2 regions of the Azoarcus sp. CIB genome follow, and region 1 is predicted to be linked to the other one. Evidence: predicted binding sites of a transcription regulator. Region 1 holds the regulator's gene; the other holds the start of a gene.
What was found. Region 1 encodes FNR, which switches genes on or off when oxygen is low (the NO sensors DNR and NnrR bind a similar motif). Its sites were predicted from a motif close to TTGANCTAGNTCAA; they were not measured.

Region 1 (11,553 bases):
GGAACGACTGGATGGACTGGCTCAAGCCGCGTTGCGGCGAGCTCGTCGAGGCCCGCCCGGCCGCGTCCGCGGCATTTCCAGAACTTGCAAAGGCGCCCGGTCAGTACGTCCTCGAGCGCTGATCCGCCCTCGGGGCTGCGGTTGAATCCATAGTCGGCTGCGGGTGGCTCCGCCCGATTGACCCCTGTCAAGGTCACCCGGGGCCTGCACACCGAGAATCCCTCGACACACCCCGCCAACGGGTGCCGGTCAGCCTTGGTGGCGGGCCAGGCGGGCGGGGTCCAGCAGGGAGATGTGTTTGCCGTGTACCGTGATGAGTCCCGCTTCGGACAGGTCGTGAAAGATACGCGACAGCGTTTCGGGCGTCAGATTGAGCCGCGAGGCGATGACCTGCTTGCTGGTCGGCAGGGCGATGTCGCAGGCGACCCCGCTTTCGCTGTCGACCTGTTGCAGCAGATAGCCGATCACGCGCTGCATGCTCGAGCGCAGGGAATAGGTTTCGACATCCTGGATCATGCCGTGCAGGCGGATTGCCATGCCGGCGAGGAGTTTGCGGGCAAATCCAGGATCCTGGTCGATGAGCTCGGACACCACCGCCTGGCCGATGTGCAGCAGATGCGTCGACGTGAGGGCTTCGGCGAAAACCGGGTAGGGACGGTTGAGGAACAACACGGCCTCGCCGAAGGTGTGCATCGGGCTGATGATCTCGACCACCTTTTCATTGCCCTGCGCCGACGAGACCGCGAGCTTCATCTGACCCGAGACGACGTAGTAGAAGCCATGCACGGGATCGCCGCGCTGGAACAGGATTTCGCTCTTCTCGAGGTGGCGTTCGCGGGTGAAGCGGGCAACACGGTCGATCTCCTCTGCGGTCAGTTCGCTGAAGAAAGAAACCTGGCGCAGTGCGGTGGGAATATCGACTGGACGGTTGGGCATCTCGGACTCCGTGGAGAAACCCGTGCATTTTAACCCGCAACCCGACACGGGCCGCGATCCGGCGTCCCGCAGACTGTCTCCGCTGGGGGCAACAGGAGACAAGATGCAAGCGCACGCGAAGCCGGTTTCGACCTCATTCGTGCTGTTTGTCGCACCGCACCGGACAATGTTCCTGTCCGGCGCCGTGATGCTTCTTGTGAGCTTTGCGATGTGGGCAGCGGAGCTCGGCGCTCGCGTGGGACTGCTGCCGGCGATCGGCTGGGTTCTCCCGCCGGGGTGGATGCACGCCCTGCTCGTGACGAGCGGCGTGTTTCCGTTTTTCATGTTCGGCTTCCTCCTCACCGCCATGCCGCGCTGGCAGGGCTATGACGAGATTGCGGCAGGTCGCTGGCTCTGGTCCTGGCGTCTGCTGGCGGCAGGGTGGGCGCTGGCCATAGTCGGCATGGTCGTGCCCGGTGTCGCCGTCCCGGGCTTGGTGCTGGTATTTCTCGGATGGGGCGGGGTGCAGCGCATCCTGTGGCAGGTCGCGCATCACGGCGATCTCGAGGCGCTGCATGCCCGCCTCGTGTGCTATGCGATGATCGCCGGGATGGTCGCCGTCCTCGCCTGGCTCGGCTTTGCGCTGAGCGGCAACCCGATCTGGGCGCGCATCGCGATCGAGATCGCCGTGTTCTGCTCGCTGCTGCCGGTGTTCTTCGGCGTGTGTCACCGTATGGTGCCGTTCTTTTCGAGCAGCGTGATCCCGGCCTACGTGATGGTGCGCCCCCTGTGGGTACTGGTGCTGGTCGTCGGCGGAAGCGTCCTGCATGCTGCGCTCGACGTGGCGGGATTGCTGTCGCTGCGCTGGATCGTCGACGCTCCCGCCGCCTTTGCGGCCCTGTGGCTGTCGCGGCAGTGGAGGCCGGTGCCCGCCATGAAAGTGCCGCTGCTGGGGATGTTGCACATCGGATTTCTCTGGCTCGGAATCGCGCTGACGCTCTTCGCCATCCAGGGGGCTGCGTCCCTGCTGGGCTATAGCGTGCTGGGCATGGCGCCGCTGCATGCGCTGGGCGTCGGATTCTTCGGGTCCGTCCTGATGGCGATGGTGTCGCGGGTGACTCTCGGGCACTCGGGGCGCAAGCTCGCTGCGGATCGCCTGACCTGGGTGCTGTTCCTCGGCCTCGAAGCGGTCGTCGTCGTGCGCATTGTCGCGGAACTCGTCCCTGCGGGCTGGACGGCGTTCGTCATGCTGCTGGCCGTACTCGGCTGGCTGGGCGTGTTCGGCGCGTGGGCGTCGCGCTACCTGCCGATCTACTGGCGTCCGCGCAGCGATGGACGCCCGGGCTGAGTGCGATGTATCTGTCGGTCAAGCACCTGCACATCCTGTGCGCGGCCCTGAGCATCAGCGGATTCGTGCTGCAGGGCGTCTGGATGATGCGGCGCAGTCCGCTGCTGGATCACCGCGTCACGCGCACCCTGCCGCACCTCATCGACACCGTGTTTCTCGGCAGCGCGATCACGCTTGCGACCATGAGCGGCCAGTACCCCTTCGTTGCGCCGTGGGTCACCGCAAAGGTCGTCGCGCTTGTCGTCTATATTCTTCTCGGCGCGACCGCGCTGCGCTGGGGGCGCACCATGCGCGTCCGAGTGCTGGCGCTGCTCGCGGCCCTGCTAACCTTTTCATGGATCGTGTCGGTGGCTCTGAGCAAGAACCCGGCAGGATTCATCGCGTTTGCCGGAGTGTTCCGATGACCGATTCGCTGATCCCTTCGTCCCCGGGTTTCGAGACGCCTCTAGAGATGCTCGAAGCCTGCCACGAGCGCCTGCAGGCGCAACTTGCAACCCTCGCGCGGCTCGCCGCCTGGCTGCCCGAGCATGGCCCGGACAAGCAGGCGCAGCAGGCGGCAGTCAACGTGATGCGCTACTTCGACATCGCTGCCGTGAAGCACCATCAGGACGAAGAGGACGATCTCTTTCCCGTCCTGCGGGCGCGTGCCGATGACGCCCGGCGTACCGAACTCGGCACGCTCATCGACTGGATCCTGGCCGATCACCAGAAGCTCTTTGCCGGCTGGGCGCGGATGCGGGCACGGCTCGAGCGCATCGCCGGCGGCGAAAACGCCGATCTGTCGCCTGCAGATGTCGAGGCGTTTGCCGACGCCTACCGTCGGCACATCCAGCGCGAGGAGGGCGATCTGCTGCCGATCGCTCGCGGTCTGCTTTCCGAGGAGGATATTGCCGCCCTGTCGGGAACGATGACCGCGCGGCGGCGTCAATAGCCCACGACGTGGGCGATCGGCCGTACGAAGGGGGAAATCCCCCCTCAGGGGCGTGGCGACGGGTGCTGGATCAGCCGCTTCAGGCCGATGATGTCCAGGATGCGGATGTGCTTCTGCTGCACCGCGATCAGGCCGTCGTCCTGGAACTTCGAAAAGGCGCGAGACACCGTTTCAAGCTTCAGGCCCAGATAGGAACCGATCTCCTCGCGGGTCATGCGGAGGTGGAACTCCGCCGGAGAGAAGCCGCGCGCCGTGAATCGCTGGGACATGTTGAGCAGGAAGGCCGCCAGGCGCTCTTCTGCGCGCATGGAGCCGAGGAGGGTCATCACGCCATGGTCACGCACGATTTCGCGGCTCATCACCTTGTGGAACTGCAGTTGCAGCCCCTCGACCACCCGCGACAGCTCTTCGAGCTTGCTGTACGCGATCACGCAGACTTCGCTGTCCTCCAACGCGATCGCGTTGCACGAATGGGTTTCGGTGCTGATGCCGTCGAGGCCCAGCATTTCGCCGGTCATCTGGAAGCCGGTGACCTGTTCGCGACCGTCCTCGAGCAGCACGTCGGTCTTGAACGAGCCGGCGCGGATCGCGTAGATCGCTTCGAAGGGATCGCCCGCGCGATACAGATTCTGCTGCCGCTTGATCTTGCGACGCGCGCCGACGAGTTCGTCGAGGCGGTCGATTTCCGATTCCGACATCCCGAACGGCAGGCACAACTCGACCAGGTTGCACTGGGAGCATGCGACCTTCAGACTCGCCACTGTAATCGGCACCGTCGCCTTCATTTGCACGATAATATTGTTCCTTCTACGTCGACCGAGAAGTGGCAGGCGCCCGGCGGAATGGACCGTTGATCCACGTCAACCACGAAACTGCGGCTTTTTGAGATCGTACGGAATGCACTCAAGCGATACAACCATGACCAGTCAGAAAGATCTTGTTTTCGACCAGCAGTTGATTCGTCGGTTCGACATCAACGGGCCTCGCTACACGTCCTACCCCACGGCCGATCGCTTCGTCGAAGCGTTCGATGCCCGTGCATTGCGGGACTGGCTGGCGCAACGCGGCGTCGGGGGCGTGAGTAAGCCGCTCTCATTATACTTCCACATCCCGTTCTGTAACACGATCTGCTACTACTGCGCCTGCAACAAGATCATCACCAAGGATCATGCGCGCTCCGCCAAGTACCTGAAATATCTCGACAAGGAAATCGAGATGCAGGCTGCCGCACTGGGTGGGAGCCATCAGGTGACGCAGCTGCACCTCGGCGGCGGCACGCCGACCTTCCTGTCGCACGACGAGCTGCGCGAGCTCATGGATTCGGTGCGTAAGCGCTTCACGCTCGTGCCGAACGGCGAGTACTCGATCGAGGTCGATCCGCGCAAGGTTGATTTCGACACCGTGAAGCTGCTTGCCGACCTCGGCTTCAACCGCATGAGCGTCGGTGTACAGGACTTCAACGAAGAGGTGCAGGAGGCGGTCAACCGCATCCAGAGCTACGACGAGACCAAGCTCGTGATCGACGCAGCTCGTGCCACCGGCTTCAAGTCGATCAGCATGGACCTGATCTACGGCCTGCCGCGCCAGAACATCATCAGCTTCAATCGGACGCTCGAACAGGTGCTGGAGCTGTCGCCCGATCGCATCTCCCTGTACAGCTACGCGCACCTGCCGGGCCTGTTCAAGCCGCAGCGTCGCATCGCGATCAACGACATGCCGACGTCGGACACCAAGCTGCAGATCCTGCAGTTGGCGATCCGCCGCCTGACCGAGGCGGGCTACGTCTATATCGGCATGGACCACTTCGCGAAGCCGGACGACGAGCTGACGATCGCCCAGCGCCAAGGGCGTCTGCACCGGAATTTCCAAGGCTATTCAACGCAGGCCGAGTGCGACCTGATGGCGTTCGGGGTCTCGGCGATCGGCAAGATCGGCCCGGTGTACGCACAGAACGTGAAGACGCTCGACGAGTACTACGACGCCCTCGATCGCGACGAGCTGCCCGTGCTGCGCGGCATCGAGCTTACTGCCGACGATCTGCTGCGCCGGTCGATCATCCAGGCCCTGATGTGCCACTTCGAACTGTCGATCGACTCGATAGAGATCGCGCACCTGATCAAGTTCGACGAATACTTCGCCGACGAACTCGAGGATCTCAAGGCGATGGAAGAGGCCGGCCTGCTGAAGGTCAGCGACAAGTGGATCAGCGTGCTGCCCGCGGGGCGGCTGCTGGTGCGCGGCATCGCGATGGTGTTCGACCGCTACCTGCGCTCCGACCGCGAGCGCGCGCGCTATTCGAAGGTCATCTGAGCCGCTCCGGCCGCCAGCGGCCGCGGGCTGTACGGGCCGGGAGAAGGTGATACAGTGCGGGCGTCCTCGGGCGCCCGCTTTGTTTTTTTGCGTCGCGCCCCCGGGCTTCTCCCGTCTTGCCGACTATCGCCATGCCTGAAACCGGTTACATCGCAGCCTTCCTGATCGGCCTTCTGGGAGGCACGCACTGCGTCAGCATGTGCGGCGGCATCGTCGGCGCGCTCACCGTGAACATGCCGGGCCGGACCGGGCGCCAGTGGCCGGTGCATCTCGCCTACAACCTCGGGCGGATCGCGACCTACACGATGCTGGGCGGGGCGCTCGGTGCCCTCGGCACGGTCGGCATGCTGTTCTCGGACATCCTGCCGGTGCAGATGGGCCTGTATGTGCTGGCGAACCTGATGCTCGTCGCCCTGGGCCTGTACCTGACCGGCTTCACCCAGCTGCTCGCGCCGGTGGAGCGGGTGGGCCTGGTGCTGTGGAAGCGCGTGCAGCCCTTTACCGCACGCTTCATTCCCGCCCGTTCGGTCGGGCAAGCCCTGCCGCTGGGGCTGTTGTGGGGCTTCCTGCCCTGCGGCCTCGTCTACAGCGTGCTGACGACGGCGCTGGTGACCGGTTCGGCCGGGCGCGGGGCGGGGCTGATGCTGGCTTTCGGGCTCGGCACGCTGCCGAACCTGATGCTCGCGGGCATGGTGTTCAAGCGCTTTCGCGATATCACGCGCAATCGCCGCGTGCGATTCGTTGCCGGGATGCTGGTGCTGGGGTTCGGCGTGTTTGGGTTGTTTCATGCGCCCAGCCTCGGCGGCGCCCTCTGGCGCGGTGTCGTGTGCGAGGTCTGAGCGCCGTCAGGGCGCCTGCTCGGCGGACCGGGCGCGAGCTCTACCCCGCGGCACGGGCGGCGGCTCGGGGGTGTTCGCGAGCGCGTGGAGAATCGGGCAGGGGGCGGGTGCCTCGGTATGCTCGCAACAGGTTACGAGTCCCTGCAGGGCGCTGCGCATCTCGGTCAGTTGGCGGATGCGGGACTCGACGTCCGCGATCTTGGACTGGGCGAACGCACGTGCCCGCTCGCGGTCTGTTTCTTCGTCGAGCGCAAGCAGGTCGGCGATCTCGTCGAGGCTGAAGCCGAGCGACTGGGCGCGGCGGATGAAACGCAGGCGGGCGAGTTCGTCGTTGCCGTAAACGCGAAACGCGCCCTTGTGTGCGCCGTTCGGCGACAGCAGGCCGCGGCGCTGGTAATAGCGCACTGTCTCGACGCCGACTCCGGCCGATTTCGCCAACGCACCGATCGTGAGGTCGTTCATGGGGTTGACTCCGTACTTGGGTACGGGGTCTAGACTGCCATCAAGCGTTCCGTTTCGCAATCGGCGATCCGAATGCGCGGATCCCGGATAGGCCGAATGGAGTGGTGAAGATGAGTGCTCCCGAAACGACAATGAAAAGTCCGACCCTTGAACTGCCGGTTTCCGGAATGACCTGTGCCGCGTGTGCGGCGCGGATCGAGAAGGTGCTGAACCGGCTGCCCGGTGTCGATGCTTCGGTCAATCTTGCTGCGGAAAAGGCGCATGTGCGCGTCACGGATCCCGCGAGCGGCCCCGAGCAGGTGATCGCGGCGATCCGCAAGGCAGGTTTCGATGTGCCGCAGGCCACGATGGAACTGGGCATCACTGGCATGACCTGCGTTGCGTGCGCGACCCGGCTGGAGAAGGTTCTCAAACGGCTTCCGGGCGTGGATGCGACGGTGAATTTCGCGACCGAGCGCGCGACGTTGCGTTACCAGCCAGGCCTCGTCGTGCCGGAAGCCATTCGCGAGGCAGTGCGCCGCGCGGGTTTCGCGGGTGTCGAGACGGGGGTTGCCGCGCGCGAGCAACAGCGCCTGCAGCAGGCGCAGGCGTGGAAGCGCGAGATGCAGCGCTTCTGGATCGCGGCCCTGCTCACCTTGCCGCTGTTGGTGCAGATGCCCCTGATGTTCGGCGGACAATCGGCAGGTGCGCATGAACTCGTCCCCCGCTGGATCCAGTTGCTGCTCGCCACGCCGGTACAGTTCTGGGTCGGCGCACGCTTCTACCGCGGTGCGTGGTCCGCTCTGCGCGGCGGCGGCGCCAATATGGATGTACTGGTGGTGCTTGGCACGTCGATGGCGTGGATCTACAGCACGGTGGTGACGCTGCTCGGTCGTCACGACCTGCATGTGTATTTCGAGGCATCGGCGACGATCATCACCCTGATCCTGCTCGGCAAGTTGCTCGAGGCGCGTGCGAAGGCGCGCACGACGGTGGCGCTCGACGCCCTGTTGCGCCTGCAGCCGAAACTTGCGTTTGTCGAGCGCGACGGCGAGATCGTTTCCGTTCCCGTCGAGACCCTGCAGCCTGACGACCGGTTCCTTGTGCGCCCCGGCGACGCCATTCCAGTGGATGGCGAGGTCGAGGTCGGCGAGTCTGCGATCAACGAGGCGATGCTGACCGGAGAAAGCATGCCGGTCGACAAGCGCCCTGGCGACAAGATCTTTGCCGCGACCCTGAATGGACAGGGGGTCTTGCGTTGTCGGGCGACCGGGGTCGGCGCGCACACGCTGCTGGCGGGAATCATCCGCATGGTCGAGCAGGCCCAGGGCTCGAAAGCGCCGGTGCAGCGGCTCGCGGACCGCATCGCGGCCGTGTTCGTACCGGTCGTCGTGGCGATCGCCGCGCTCACTTTCGTCGGATGGTGGTGGCTGGCAGGGGATTTTGCGCAGGCATTGATCAGTTCGGTCGCGGTGCTGGTGATCGCGTGTCCCTGTGCGCTCGGGCTGGCCACGCCGACTGCGATCATGGTCGGAACGGGGCAGGGCGCGCGCGCGGGCATGCTCGTCAAGAATGCCGAGGCGCTTGAGCTGGCCGAAAAAATCCGCGTGCTCGCGGTCGACAAGACCGGCACGCTGACCGAAGGCTCGCCGGAGGTGAGTGAGGTGATTCCCGCCGCCGGCCGGAGTCGCGAGGAGTTGCTCGCGGTCGCGGGCGCCCTCGAGGCGACGAGCGCTCACCCGATCGCCGCAGCGATCGTCCGCGCCGTACGCGAATCGGGCGTGTCACTGCCGGCCTCAACGGACGTCATGGCCGTGGCGGGCAAGGGGCTTGCGGGTCGTGTCGACGGGCGCGACGTGGTCGTCGGCACGCCGGCTTTTCTCGACGAGCGGCAGGTCGCGGTGGACGCTGCCGCCTGCGAGCGGATTGCGGCGGGGGGCAAGACCCTCGTGGCCGTTGCCGTTGACGGCGTGTTTGCTGGCGTTATCGGCGTGGCGGACCGTGTTCGCGGCGATTCTGCCGCCGCGGTGGCTCGACTCAAGGCGCACGGCCTGCGGGTGGTGATGCTGACTGGCGATCACCCGGCCACGGCTGCGGCGATCGCGGCCCAGACGGGCATCGAGGACTGGCGCGCGGGTGTAATGCCGGGCGACAAGGCCGCAGCCGTCAAGGCGCTCGCCGGCCACGGACGAGTCGGAATGGTCGGCGACGGCATCAATGACGCGCCGGCCTTGGCGGCGGCCGACGTGTCGTTCGCGATCGGCGTCGGTTCGGATGTCGCGGTCGAGGCCGCGGACATTACGCTGGTGAGGAACAGTCTGCACGGGGTTGCCGACGCGATCGAGCTGTCGCGGGCGACGCTGTCGAAGATCCGGCAGAATCTGTTCTTCGCCTTTGTCTACAACGTGCTGGGCATTCCGCTGGCGGCATTGGGGTTGCTCAATCCCGTGATTGCCGCGGCGGCGATGGCAATGAGTTCGGTTTCGGTGATCACCAATTCGCTGCTGTTGCGGCGCTGGGCGCCGGACCGCTGAAGCGATTTCTCGGGAGAAACTGAAATGGTGGAAGTGACGATCAAGGTCGAGGACATGAGTTGCGGCGGGTGCGTGCGCAACGTGACAACCGTCCTCAAGGCGCTGCCCGGCGTGAGCGATGCCCAGGTGTCGCTCGAAGCCGCCCAGGCCGTGGTCCGGTACGATCCGGCGAAAGTGTCCGTGGAGGCGATGCGCGCAGCGGTGGAGGACGCCGGCTTCGGTTGCCCTGCCTGACGAGGCTTGGCTGGAGTCAGTCGTCGAGGCGGAAGACGATGGGCACCAGAAGCGAACTGTCGATGGGCGTTTCGCCCTGGCGTGCCGGCACGAACCGCCATGACCGCACGGTTTCGAGCGCTGCGTCGTCCAGTCGCGGATGTCCGCTGCTTTGGGCGATTTCTGCAGTTTCTGCACGTCCGTCGGCGCGAACGCGCACGCGCAATGTGACCTTCCCCTGTTCGCCGCGGCGTCGGGACAACTTCGGATACTGCGGAGCGGGGTTGTCGAGGTAGGCGGCGTCGTATCTCGATGGGTGGAACGACACTCCTGTCCCCGACGTGGTCGCGGCAGACGCCGGCGTGACTCCCGCGACACTTGCGGGCGCCGGGGGTGCGGGTGTAGCGGGGGGGCTCGGATGTCCGCCCGGTTGCCGCGGTTCTTCATGCGTCTGCGGCGCGTGCGTTTCTGGCGTCGTGCGCCCGACGGCTGGTGCGGACGCGTCCGCGGGAGGCGGGTGGCCGGCAGGAGGTTCCTTCCGGCGTCCTCGGGTTTGCGCGGGCGGCGGGGCGAGCTGCTGCCGCGCGGGAACGGCCACATGCGTGGCGCGAGTATCGTGCGGATCGGGTGACGCGATGGCCGTGTCGGGCCGGGGCCGGGCATCAGCAGGCGCAAGCAGGCGAACGCTGATTGCCGTCGTTTCCGCCGGTTGCGGTACCAGATGCGCATCTCCGCCCAGGCCCGAGAGCGCGGCCAGTCCGGCGGCGTGTGCGCCGGCGACCACAGTCAGCCATCCCCAATGGACCGCTCGCAGCCCAAGCTTCGGGCGGCGCGATGGTGGCGAGGCCGTGGGAGGTGTTGCGTGCATCCGGAGTGGGGGCGTTCATGCAATCAGGGCGCGCGATTATAGCGTGGCGGGGGGAATGCCCGCGGTCACCGGCTGCCCGATCTGGTCGCCGAATGTTTCAAGCGGCCGACGACGCAGGGCATTTCCACATATAATTCGCCCATAAAATTTTCACGGGAGGGAAGTATGGGTTTCGATCAGGTGAAGGCCGGAAAGGACGTGCCGAACGACATCAACGTCATTATCGAGATTCCGGCGCAGGCCGATCCGATCAAGTTCGAGGTGGACAAGGACAGCGGCGCCGTGTTCGTCGACCGCTTCATGGGCACCTCGATGCGTTATCCGATCAACTACGGCTACGTTCCGCACACCATCGCCGGTGACGGCGACCCGGTCGACGTGCTGGTCGTGACGCCTTTCCCGCTGATGCCTGGCGTGGTCATCCGTTGCCGCCCAGTGGGCGTGCTGAAGATGGAAGACGACGGCGGCCAGGACGCGAAGGTCGTCGCGGTGCCCGTGTCGAAGCTCACCCCGCTGTACGACAAGGTCCAGACCACCGACGATCTGCCCGAGCTGCTGATGAAGCAGACCGTGCACTTCTTCGAGCACTACAAGGATCTTGAGCCGGGCAAGTGGGTCAAGGTGCTGGGCTGGGGTTCGGTCGAAGACGCCAAGAAGGAAATCCTCGACGGTCTGGCAGCCGCCGGCAAGTAAGCCCGATAGCGTCCGCAGGATGCAGATGGCCCGCCCGAGAGCGGGCCATCTGCATTTTCGGGGTGTCGGACGTCCTACCCGAGCTTGCAGTCGCTGGCCAGCGGCTTGTTGGTGTCGCGGTCGAGGAGGATGCTCTTCCACGGCAGATCGATCCACACCAGCCCGCTACGATCGTCCTCGAAGCGCGGGAGACCCGAGTGCGAGGGATTGCGCGCAAGCTGGTAGCGTTTGCCGCTCCATCCGATCTGGATCAGGCTGGCGTCGCCAGTGGGGCGCTGAACGTCGACGCGTCGCCCCATGTCGCAGCGATAGGTGCCGCTTGCGAGGCTGAATTCGAGTTGCGGGTTGTCGACGCTTGCCGGCGTTTCGAGGACGTCCGGCTCGGCGCCCGTGGAGGGCGTCGGCGGCGTGGTCGAACAGGCGGCGAGCGCGAGAAGCGCGGCGAGGAGCGCGAAGCGGGC
Region 2 (11,553 bases), 2.2 Mb from region 1:
CGCTCGTGCTCGAGCGCGGCCTCGCGCACCCAGGCGCCGTCTTCCCACGCCTTCACGCGCGCTGAAAGGCGGTCGACGTTGCCCTGGCCGTGGCCATTGACGACGTTCCAGAACTCGTCCCAGTCGATCGCGCCGAAATCGTGGTGGCCGCGCTCGGCGTTCCACTTGAGTTCCGGGTCGGGCATCGTCACGCCCAGCACCTTCGCCTGTTCGACGGTCGCATCGACGAACTTCTGGCGCAGGTCGTCGTTGGAGATGCGCTTGATGCCCCAGCGCGAACTTTGCGCCGAGTTGGGGGAATCCTTGTCGTGCGGGCCGAACATCATGATCGACGGCCACCACCAGCGATTGACCGCGTCCTGCACCATCTCGCGCTGCTCCTGGGTGCCCTTCATCATCGCCAGCAGCAGGTCGTAGCCCTGGCGCTGGTGGAAGGATTCCTCCTTGCAGATGCGCACCATCGCGCGCGCATAGGGGCCGTAGCTGCACTTGCACAGCGGGATCTGGTTCATGATCGCGGCGCCGTCGACCAGCCAGCCGATCACGCCGATGTCCGCCCAGGTCAGCGTCGGGTAGTTGAAGATCGAGCTGTACTTGGCGCGGCCGGTGTGCAGCGCGTCGAGCAGCTCGTCGCGCGACACGCCCAGCGTCTCGGCCGCAGCGTAGAGGTACAGGCCGTGGCCGCCCTCGTCCTGCACCTTGGCGATCAGGATCGCCTTGCGCTTCAGCGTCGGCGCGCGCGTGATCCAGTTGCCTTCGGGCAGCATGCCGACGATCTCGGAATGCGCGTGCTGGCTGATCTGGCGCACCAGGGTCTTGCGGTAGGCCTCGGGCATCCAATCCTTGGCCTCGATGTAGCCGCCGGCGTCGATCTTCGCGTCGAACTCGACCTGGTAAGCCGGGTTCTCGATGGCCTTGGGCCCCTTGTCGGCACCCTGCTGCGGGATGTCCAGTGCTTGGGTATACATTGTGTTGTCTCCTCCTCTCTCACTCTTTGGGGCGGTGGTCGATGACCCGTTTCGCCTTGCCGATCGTCACGCGCTCGATCGAGAACGGCTCGCCGACGATGACCTTCGCCGAGACGCCGATGAAGGTCTTGATGCGATGCGCGAGCTCCTCGCCGATCGCTTCCTTCTGCTCGGGATGCCGGCCGACGACCGCATCCGGGTCCAGCTCGACCTTCACCGTCAGCGTGTCCATGTGGCCCTTCTTGTCGACTTCCAGCACGTATTGCGCGGCGAGCTGGGGCATGTGGCAGATCAGCTCCTCGATCTGCGTCGGGAAGAGGTTCACCCCGCGGATGATCAGCATGTCGTCGGAACGGCCGGTGATCTTGGCCATGCGCCGCATGGCGCGCGAGGTCGGCGGCAGCAGGCGCGTGAGGTCGCGCGTGCGGTAGCGGATCACCGGCATCGCTTCCTTGGTCAGCGTCGTGAACACCAGCTCGCCTTCCTCGCCGTCCGGCAGCACTTCGCCGGTCTTCGGGTCGATGATCTCGGGGTAGAAATGGTCTTCCCACACCACCGGGCCGTCCTTGCTCTCGACGCACTCGCTGGCCACACCCGGGCCCATCACTTCCGACAGGCCATAGATGTCGACGGCGTCGAGTCCCGACCGCGCTTCCATCGCCTCGCGCATGCCCTGCGTCCAGGGCTCGGCGCCGAAGATGCCGACCTTCAGCGAGGTCGATTTCGGGTCGATGCCCATGCGCTCCATCTCGTCGAGGATGGTCAGCATGTAGGACGGCGTCACCATGATGATGTCGGGCCTGAAGTCCTGGATCACCTGGATCTGCTTCTCGGTCTGCCCGCCGGACATCGGCACGACGGTGCAGCCGAGCCGCTCGGCGCCATAATGCGCGCCCAGCCCGCCGGTAAAGAGGCCGTAGCCGTAGGACACATGCACCATGTCGCCGGCGCGGCCGCCCGCGGCACGGATCGAGCGCGCGACGACGGAGGCCCAGGTGTCGATGTCCTTCAGCGTGTAGCCGACCACTGTCGGCTTGCCGGTCGTGCCGGACGACGCATGCACGCGCGCGACCTTCTCGCGCGGCACCGCGAACATGCCGAAGGGGTAGTTGTCGCGCAGGTCGCTCTTCGCGGTGAAGGGAAATTTCGCCAGATCGGCGAGCGTCTTCAGGTCGTCCGGATGCACGCCCTTGGCGTCGAAAGCCTTGCGGTAGTGCGCCACGTTCTCGTAGGCGTGGCGCACGCTCCACTTCATGCGTTCGAGCTGCAGCGCGCGCAGCTCATCCTGACTGGCAGTTTCGATCGCTTCCAGGTCGCCGGGCGACGGGGTCTTTACGGGCATTCTCTCTCCTCCTGGTTTCTTCGGTTCGCGCGGGTTTCATATGATGACGGAATTATTCCCCACATCTGGGGAATCCCGGGTGACCCGCGTCAACCCATCCTCACAACTCGACGACGGCCCTGCCCTTCAGCCGGTAGGACCTGCCGCGCATCACCGCGATCAGCTCGCCCTTGGGGTTGGTGACGCTGATGTCGTACACACCGGTGCGCCCGGCGGCGAACACTTCCCTCGCCTCGGCGCACAGAACCTCACCGGGACGGCCCGGCGCCATGAAGTCGAGGCTGATGCCGGACGCCACGGTCTGCTCGTTGTAGCTGTTGCACGCGTAGGCGAAGGCCGTGTCGGCGAGCACCGTGATGAAGCCGCCGTGGCAGATCGCGAAGCCGTTCAACATCTCCTCGCGCACCGTCATCGTCACCTTCGCGTAGCCCGGGCCGACCGCCTCGAAGCGAATGCCGTTGGCGCGCAGCACGCGGTCGTTCTCCGCCATGCCGTCGCGCACGCGCTCGGCGACGAGCTGCGGATCCAGCCCGTTCGTGAGATCGCGATAGCCCGCCTCAGTCATACATCGCCTCCCCGTTGCAGGCCTTGCGGCGCAGCAGCGGCGACACGCGATAGCGCTCCTCGCCGTAGTGATCCTTGAGATTCGCGAGCACCTCGACGACGAAACCCGCCCCGAGCTGGTCGGCCCACGCGAGCGGGCCGCCCTTCGGATAGTTGGTGCCGTAGCGCATCGCCGTATCGACGTCGCGCGCGCTCGCCACGCCCTGCAGCACCGCGTCGGCGGCCTCGTTGGCGAGCATCGCGACGGTGCGCAGCGCGATCAGCCCGGCGACGTCGTCGATCGCGCTGACCTTGAAGCCGGCCTTCTGGAAGGTGCCGGCGACGACGCGCAAGGCGCCCTGCCCGCACTGGTCGGCGCGCGTGAGCGCGATGCGGGTGCTGGTCGCGTAGTCGAGGCACAGGTCGAAGAGCACGAGGTTCGGCACGCGCTCCTCGGCCGCGCGCAGCGTCGCGGTGCGGCCGTCGGTGAGCGCGACGCGCGCAGGGCCGATCTGCATCCAGCCGCGCCTGCCGTGCATGCCCGCCTCGCGCCGCACCTCGATACCGGCCGCTTCAAGGCGCGCCAGCAGCGGCGCCGCCGCGCCGATGTCGCCGACCACGGTGACGCGCGGCTCGCCGTCCTGTGCCGGCTCGTCCTGCGGCACGGCCTTCGCGGCGAGTTCGCCGTATTCGTAGATGCCGCGCCCGGTCTTGCGCCCCAGCCGCCCGGCGGCGACGAGCTCCTGCTGGAACGGGCTCGGCGCAAAGCGGCGGTCGCAGAAGTAGGCCTCGAACACCGACTTGGTCACCGCGAAGTTCACGTCGTGGCCGATCAGGTCCATCACCTCGAAGGGCCCCATCGCGAAGCCGCAGCCCTCGCGCAGGATCGCGTCCAGCGTCGCCGGCTCCGCCTCGTGCTCGGCCAGCACGCGCAGCGCCTCCGCATAGTAGGGACGCGCGACGCGGTTCACGATGAAGCCGGGCGTCGAGGCCGCATGCACGGGCATCTTGCCCCAGGTGCGCGCGGTCGCGTGCAGGCACTCGGCGACGTCGCGCTCGGTGTTGAGCCCCGACACCACCTCGACCAGCGCCATGCGCGGCGCGGGATTGAAGAAGTGCAGGCCGGCGAGCCGACCGGGACGGGCGAGCCCCGCCGCCATCGCGTTGATCGACAGCGACGAGGTGTTGCTCGCGATGATCGCGTCCGCGCCGAGCGTAGCTTCCAGCTCAGCGAAGAGCTTGCGCTTGACCTCGAGGTTCTCGACGATCGCCTCGATCGCGAGGCCCGCATCCGCCACCTCGGCCAGCGCCGCGACCGGCACGACGCGCTCGAGCGTCGCCGCGGCTTCGGCCGGGTCGAGCCGGTTCTTCGACACGAGGAACTTCAGATCCTTGTCGATCGCCGCGCGCCCGGCGACGATCGCCTCGGCGCGGCCGTCGAACAGGTACACGGTGTGGCCCGCGCGCGCGGCGACCTGGGCGATGCCGCTGCCCATCGCGCCGGCGCCGATCACGACGATCTTTACATCCTTGCCGAGGGAACTCATTCAATCACCCTTGAAATTCGGGCTGCGCTTTTCCATGAACGCGGCGACCCCTTCGCGGTAGTCGTTCGACTGGCCGCACACGGTCATCAGGTCGCGCTCGAGGTTGAGCTGGGTCTCGAAGTCGTTGGTCGAGCTTGCCCACATCGCCTGCTTGGTCTTCGCGTAGCCGAAGGTCGGGCCTTTGGCGAGACCGGCGGCGACCTGCTGCACGGTCGGCAACAGCGCTTCGTCATCGACGCACTTCCAGATCAGGCCCCAGGCCTCGGCCTGCTCGGCCGACAGCTTTTCGCCCAGCAGCGCCATGCCCATCGCACGCGCCGGGCCGACGAGGCGCGGCAGGATCCAGCTGCCGCCGGTGTCCGGTACGACGCCGAGCTTGCTGAAGGACTGGATGAAGCTCGCCGAGCGCGCCGCGAACACGAGGTCGCACGCCAGTGCGATGCTCGCGCCGGCACCGGCCGCGACGCCGTTCACCGCGGCGATCACCGGCAGCTCCAGGCTGCGCAGCGCGAGCACCAGCGGCTTATAGTTCTTCTCGACCGATTCGCCCAGGTCGACCGGCTTCTCGCCCGGCGCCACGGCGCGGTCCGACAGGTCCTGCCCGGCACAGAAGCCGCGCCCCGCGCCGGTCAGCACCAGCACGCGCACGACGCCCGCCGCGCGGCCTTCCCTGACCTTCGCCAGCGCCGCACGCACCTCCTCGTGCATCCGGGCCGTGAACGAGTTCAGCCGGTCCGGCCGGTTCAGCGTCAGCGTCGCGACGCCTTCGACCACATCGAGGCGAATCGTCTCGCCCTGCATGCTCCAATCCGTTCTGCCCAACGCGCTGCTCATGTCTCCTCCTGTCATCCCTCTGCACAAACGCCCACCCATGCCCTCAGGCGGCGCTTCTGCAGAGTCTCCTTTTTCGGATCGCCCGGAAGGCTTCGGGGCCTCCTGTCGGCGGGGTCGGTGCCCGGTAGTCCGAGCTTTCTTTCTAGTCCGGCCATTGTTTGACCGACCGGTCAATCAATAGTAAGCTTGATCCAGATCAAAAGACAACAGTTTTTTGCTTGACAAGTTTCACCGCAGCGCAGCAATGCGCCAGCCGCTATAACACTGTCAGCAGCACCGATCCGCAGGGGCCGCAGAAGCCCCGCCCCATCACCAGAGGAGACCCTCGATGTCCCACGCCGCGTCCACCACCACGCCCGCCCAGTTGTTCGACAAGCACCACGCGACCCTCGAAGCCGCCGTCCAGGCGATCCACGCCCGCGGCTACTGGACGCCCTACCCCGAGATGCCCAGCCCCAAGGTGTATGGAGAAACGGCACAGGATGACGGACGCCGCGCCGTCGAGGCCACCTTCGGCCAGGAGTTCGAGCTCGGCCAGCCCGGCCGGAGCGGCTGGATGGCGAGCGAGCGTTCGCCCTACGGCGTCGAGTTGGGCGTGCGCTACCCGGTGTGCGACGCCGACGCGCTGATCGCCGCCGCGCACGCCGCGATGCCGGGCTGGCAGCGCATCGGCGCGCAGGGCCGCGCCGGCGTGTGCCTGGAGATCCTCGATCGCATCAACAAGAAGAGCTTCGAGATCGCTCACGCGGTGATGCTCACCACCGGCCAGGGCTGGATGATGGCCTTCCAGGCCGGCGGCCCGCACGCGCAGGACCGCGGCCTCGAAGCCGTCGCCTACGCCTACCGCGAGATGAAGTTCGTGCCGCACGAGACGGTGTGGGAGAAGCCGCAGGGCAAGAACCCGCCGCTCAAGATGAAGAAGCACTTCGAGATCGTCGGCCGCGGCGTCGCGCTGGTGATCGGCTGCGGCACCTTCCCGACCTGGAACACCTACCCGGGCCTCTTCGCCGCGCTCGCGACCGGCAACCCGGTCATTGTCAAGCCGCACCAGAACGCGATCCTGCCAGCCGCGATCACTGTGCGCATCGCGCGCGAAGTGCTCGCCGAGGCCGGCCTCGACCCCAACCTCGTCACGCTCGCCGCCTTCGACAAGCGCGAGGCCACGCAGGCGCTGGCGACCCACCCGGCGGTGAAATCCATCGACTTCACCGGCGGCAACAGCTTCGGCCAGTGGCTGATCAGCAATGCGAAGCAGGCGCAGGTATACGCCGAACTCGCCGGCGTGAACAACGTCGTCATCGAATCCACCGACCAGTACAAGGCGATGCTGAGGAACCTCGCCTTCACGCTGTGCCTGTACTCGGGCCAGATGTGCACGACGACACAGGCGATCCTCGTGCCGGGCGGCGGCATCGACACCGACCAGGGGCACAAGACCTACGACGAGGTGTGCGCCGATCTCGCCGCATCGATCGACAAGTTCCTCGCCGACCCGGCGGTCGCGACCGCCGTGCTGGGTGCGATCCAGTCGCCCGACACCCTCGCCCGCATCGCCGAGGCGCCCGAGCACGGCCGCGTCGTGCTCGCATCGAAGAAGATCGCCCACGCCGAGTTCCCCGGCGCCGAAGTGCATTCGCCGGTACTGCTCGCGTGCGACGCTGCCGACGAGAAGAGCTACATGGAAGAGCGCTTCGGCCCGATCGCCTTCGTCGTGAAGGTCGCCGACGGTGCCGCCGCGGTTGCGCTGTCCGAGCGCATCGTGCGCGAGCACGGCGCGCTCACGGTCGGTATTTACTCGACGAAGCCGGAAGTCGTCGACGCGATGACCGAGGCGAGCTGGCACGCCGGCGTCGCGCTGTCGATCAACCTCACCGGCGGCGTGTTCGTGAACCAGTCGGCGGGCTTCTCCGACTACCACGGCGTGGGCATGAACCCGGCCGCCAACGCGAGCCTGTCCGACAGCGCCTTCGTCGCCAACCGCTTCCGCGTCGTGCAGCGCCGCTACCACGTCGAGTAAGCGGCCCCGGCCGCAAGGCGCAACGCCGCACGCGCGGGCCTCGTCTACACTGCGTCTTCCCCGGACCGGACGAGACCCCGCGCGATGCCCGACAGCGGCAACCTCCTCGACACGCTGCCGCCGCCCGGCGGCGACGAAAGCTTCGACACCCTGTTCGAGCGCGCCAGCACGCGCATCGAGCGCATCGTCTCGCACGGCCACGCCAGCCCGCCCGGCTTCTGGTACGACCAGGCGCAGGCCGAGTGGGTGATCGTCGTGCAGGGCGAGGCGGTACTCGCGTTCGCGGACGGCGAACGGCGCGAGATGCGCGCGGGCGACTGGGTCGCGATCGCGCCGCACCGCCGCCACCGCGTCGAATCGACCGGCCCCGCGACCGTCTGGCTCGCCGTGCATGTAGACTGATGACATAGCGATCATCGACGTCACGCCATGTCCCCCGAATCCCCGCAATACTGGACCCCGAACCACAGCTTCGACGACGGCAATGCCGCCGGCGAGCGCGGCACGCGCCTCGTGCTGCTGATCACCGCGGTGACGATGGTGGTCGAGATCGCCGCCGGCTGGTGGTTCAACTCGATGGCGCTGCTCGCCGACGGCTGGCACATGAGCTCCCACGCGCTCGCGATCGGCCTCTCGGCGCTCGCCTACGCCGCCGCGCGGCGCTACGCCGACGATCCGCGCTTCGCCTTCGGCACGTGGAAGATCGAGATCCTCGCGGGTTTCGCGAGCGCGATCTTCCTCATCGGCGTCGCGCTCGCGATGGTCATCGGCTCGGTGGAGCGCCTGCTCGCGCCGCAGGACATCCGCTTCCCCGAGGCGATCACGGTCGCGGTGCTCGGCCTCGTCGTAAACGTGGTGTGCGCGCTGATCCTCAACCACGCGGGCGAGCATTCGCACGGCGGACACGGGCATGCGCATCACGACCCTGCCCACGCGCATGATCACGATCACAGCGACCACCACGATCACCATCATCACGACCTCAACCTGCGCGCCGCCTACCTGCACGTGGTCGTCGATGCGGCGACCTCGGTGCTGGCGATCGTCGCGCTGCTGGGCGGCATGCTGTACGGCTGGAACTGGCTGGACCCGGCGATGGGCATCGTCGGCGCGGTACTGGTCGCACGCTGGTCGCGCGGACTGCTGCGCGACACCGGCCGCGTACTGCTCGACCGCGAGATGGATCACCCGGTTGTCGGCGAGATCCGCGAGGCGCTCGCGAGCCACCCGCACTGGCCCGAGGCGCCGCGCATCGTGGACCTGCATGTGTGGCGCGTCGGCCGCAACCGCTTCGCCGCGATCGTCAGCGTGCTCACCGGCGACCCGACGATCACGCCCACCGCGATCAAGCGCGCGCTCGCCCCGCACGAGGAGCTGATCCACATCTCGGTGGAGGTGAACCGCCCGCAGGACGCCGCCTGAAGCGGACTGCGCCTCAGCGGTCGTGCGCGATGTCGCGCTGCACGGTGGTGCGCGCAGGCGGACGCGGCGGCACCGGCACCGGCGTCACGACCACGTCCGCAGGCCCGCCGGCGCCTGTCGCCACGGGCTCGATCACCGGAATGTCCCACAGCGCGCGGTAAGTCGCGCTGTAGTTCATCAGCTGCTCGGTCATCCTGGCGATGCGATCCGGCGGGCGCGGCACGTTGGCCGGACCGATCGCCGCGTAGCCGAGGCCGGCGCGCTCGCCCTCGACCTCGAAGCCGAGCATCCTCAGCATGGTCGGCAGCATGTCGAAGTGCGTGACCTCGTCGGTGTTCTTCACGAGCTTCTTGTCGGCGCCGATCAGCAGGTTGTACACGCGCCGCTCCGGATTCTTCACCAGCTTGTCGTACGAGGTGTTGCCCATCGCGAGATGGTCGCCCTGCACGACGACCGCGATGCGGTCCGACCAGCCCTTCTTGTTGATGTACTCGATGAAGTCCGCGACCTGCCCCGCCGTGCATTCGACGATGCCCTCGAAGTCCTGGAAGCCCTGGCGCTCGCAGGTCGACGAGAGGTGGCCGTAGGGGTGGTGCATGTCGATCGTGAGGACGGTGAGGTTGAAGGGCTTGCGCGACTTCATCAGCGCATCGAGCTCGCTGCGGGCGTGGCGGAACAGATCGTCGTCGTACAGCCCCCAGCCGCTCATCAGCTCCGGCCGCTCGCCCGCGTTCACCCACTCCTCGCGCCCCATCACCTTGCTGTAGTGGTGATCCTTGAAGAACTTGCCGACGCCGGCGAAGGCGAGGCTGGAACCGTTGAGGAAGATGTTGGTGTAGCCGTTGCTCGCGAGGATGTCGCCGAGGCAGCGGGCGCGCGGCAGGAAGCTCTCGACCTGCTCGCCCTGCGCATTGCCGCCGAACAGCGCCACCGACTTCAGCGGCAGGCCGCACTGTGTCGCGACGATGCCGGCAATCGTGAAGTGCGCGCCCATCATCTCGCGGTAGCTGTCGAAGGACACCACCCGCGGCTTGCCCTTGAAGGCGTTGAGCCGGTACAGGAGGTCGCGCCCGAACAGCGCCGGATCGGAATAGGTGCTCTCGAGGCTCTCGACGTAGATCAGCACGAGGTTCTTCGGCTGCTCCTTGCCGCGCTTGACCGACACGCGGCTCGGGTCGACGTAGGAGCCGGCGAAATAATCCTCGCCGAAGTAGGCCCGCACGTAGCGCGCCAGCGAGAAGCTGTCGATGAAGAAGGCGACGCCCGCCCCGAGCACGATCAGCGGGATCGCCCGCGACACGCCGTGGCGCGTGAAGCGCGCCAGCGCGCGGCCGACGCGGCGCATGCCGACACGCAGCCAGTACCAACCGCGGCGCAGCCACGGCACCGGCCACTTCTCCGGATGCGCGCGCAGGTGGTTGACCCACTCGTCCAGCCCCCACAGCACCATCGCCAGCGCGACCGGCAACGCCAGCGCGCGCCACAGGAAGCGACGGGTCAGCTCGGGGTCGCTGGTCATCAGGCCTTCGGCACCGAAGCGCAGGTGGTAGAGCACCTGATCTATCGTGACCGAGCCGAACTCGTCGGTGAGCCAGTCGGGCAGCGCATACAGCAGGCAGCCGACGAGGATCGCCAGGGGTTTGAGCAGCTTTCGGACACGCATTGACAGGACGACTCCGGCGGGCGGACTTCCGTGCGGCGGCGCCGCAGGCACCGGAAGGTGCGCAATATTACCGCAACGCTTCAGGCGTAGACTGGCGCGGGGGCAGCAAGTTTGCGCGGCGGTTCACGACGCCCGGGCCTGCGGCCGACACGCGTCGAGCAGGGCCGCGAAGGCGTCCGCAGGCATTGGCGATCCGAACAGGTAGCCCTGGCATTCCGGACAGCCCGCGTCGCGCAGGAAATCGCGCTGGTCGGTCGTCTCGACCCCTTCCGCGATCACTTCCAGCCCGAGGCTGCGTGCGAGCGCGATCGTCGCCTGCACGATCGCGGCGCAGCTGCGGTCGTTCGGCAGCTCGCTGACGAAGGAGCCGTCGATCTTCAGGCGGTGGATCGGAAAACGCTTGAGGTAGTACAGGGACGAATAGCCGGTGCCGAAGTCGTCCAGCGCGAGCTGCACGCCCTGCGCGGAGAGCCTGTCCATCAGCCCGATCGCGCGTTCGGTGTCTTCCATCAGCATGCTCTCGGTGAGCTCGAGCTCGATGCGCGCGGGATCCGCGCCGGTCACCGCGAGCGCCTCACGCACGGTCTCGTCGATGTCGCCCTGCAGCTGCCGCACCGAGAGGTTCACCGCCAGTCGGAACCCCGGCGGCAGGCGTTCGCCCCATTCGACCACCTTGCGGCAGGCCTGCTCCAGCACCCAGGCGCCGATCTCGACGATCAGGCCGGTGTCCTCGGCGATCGGGATGAACTCGGCGGGCGGCACCAGACCACGCTCGGGCTGGCGCCAGCGCAACAGCACCTCGGCACCGGTCATCGCACCGCTCACGGTATCCACCTTGGGCTGGAAGTGCAGCTCGAACTCGTTGCGCTCCAGCGCATGGCGCAGGTTCTCCTCCAGCCCCAGGCGCTCCAGCGCGCCCTCGTTCATCGACGGCAGGAAGAAGCGGTAACGGTTGCGCCCGGCGCGCTTGGACTGGTACATCGCGACGTCGGCGTGCTTGGTGAGCACCTCGGGCGTGCTGCCGTCCTCCGGGTAGAAGCTGATGCCGATGCTGGCCCCCGTCGCGATCTCCCGCCCTTCGACGAGGAAGGGCGTGGACAGGGAATCGAGGACGCGTTGCGCGACCGCGGCGGTGACCTGTCGGCGGTCGAAGGATTCGCCCGCGAGCAACACCCCGAACTCGTCGCCGCCCAGGCGCGCGGTCGTGTCGCAGTCGC

Region 2: a site for FNR is predicted at 5,421-5,434, ahead of paaN (phenylacetic acid degradation protein PaaN). Genes of this name have one in related genera too.

What each region holds. Positions count from the first base shown of each region.
Region 1 covers NZ_CP011072.1:3,459,999-3,471,551, reverse strand. Annotated here, with positions in the region: gene AzCIB_RS15425 (PHA/PHB synthase family protein) at 1-122, shown strand, start outside; gene AzCIB_RS15420 (Crp/Fnr family transcriptional regulator) at 250-936, opposite strand; gene AzCIB_RS15415 (NnrS family protein) at 1,040-2,263, shown strand; gene AzCIB_RS15410 (SirB2 family protein) at 2,269-2,667, shown strand; gene AzCIB_RS15405 (hemerythrin domain-containing protein) at 2,664-3,194, shown strand; gene fnr (fumarate/nitrate reduction transcriptional regulator Fnr) at 3,239-3,979, opposite strand; gene hemN (oxygen-independent coproporphyrinogen III oxidase) at 4,113-5,504, shown strand; gene AzCIB_RS15390 (sulfite exporter TauE/SafE family protein) at 5,636-6,343, shown strand; gene AzCIB_RS15385 (MerR family transcriptional regulator) at 6,350-6,805, opposite strand; gene AzCIB_RS15380 (heavy metal translocating P-type ATPase) at 6,937-9,318, shown strand; gene AzCIB_RS15375 (heavy-metal-associated domain-containing protein) at 9,343-9,552, shown strand; gene AzCIB_RS24715 (energy transducer TonB) at 9,569-9,859, opposite strand; gene ppa (inorganic diphosphatase) at 10,565-11,092, shown strand; gene AzCIB_RS15360 (MliC family protein) at 11,167-11,553, opposite strand, start outside.
Region 2 covers NZ_CP011072.1:406,005-417,557, reverse strand. Annotated here, with positions in the region: gene paaA (1,2-phenylacetyl-CoA epoxidase subunit PaaA) at 1-968, opposite strand, end outside; gene paaK (phenylacetate--CoA ligase PaaK) at 988-2,310, opposite strand; gene paaI (hydroxyphenylacetyl-CoA thioesterase PaaI) at 2,411-2,875, opposite strand; gene paaH (3-hydroxyacyl-CoA dehydrogenase PaaH) at 2,868-4,400, opposite strand; gene paaG (2-(1,2-epoxy-1,2-dihydrophenyl)acetyl-CoA isomerase PaaG) at 4,401-5,234, opposite strand; gene paaN (phenylacetic acid degradation protein PaaN) at 5,563-7,251, shown strand; gene AzCIB_RS01635 (cupin domain-containing protein) at 7,336-7,653, shown strand; gene dmeF (CDF family Co(II)/Ni(II) efflux transporter DmeF) at 7,681-8,673, shown strand; gene AzCIB_RS01625 (sulfatase-like hydrolase/transferase) at 8,687-10,336, opposite strand; gene AzCIB_RS01620 (putative bifunctional diguanylate cyclase/phosphodiesterase) at 10,460-11,553, opposite strand, start outside.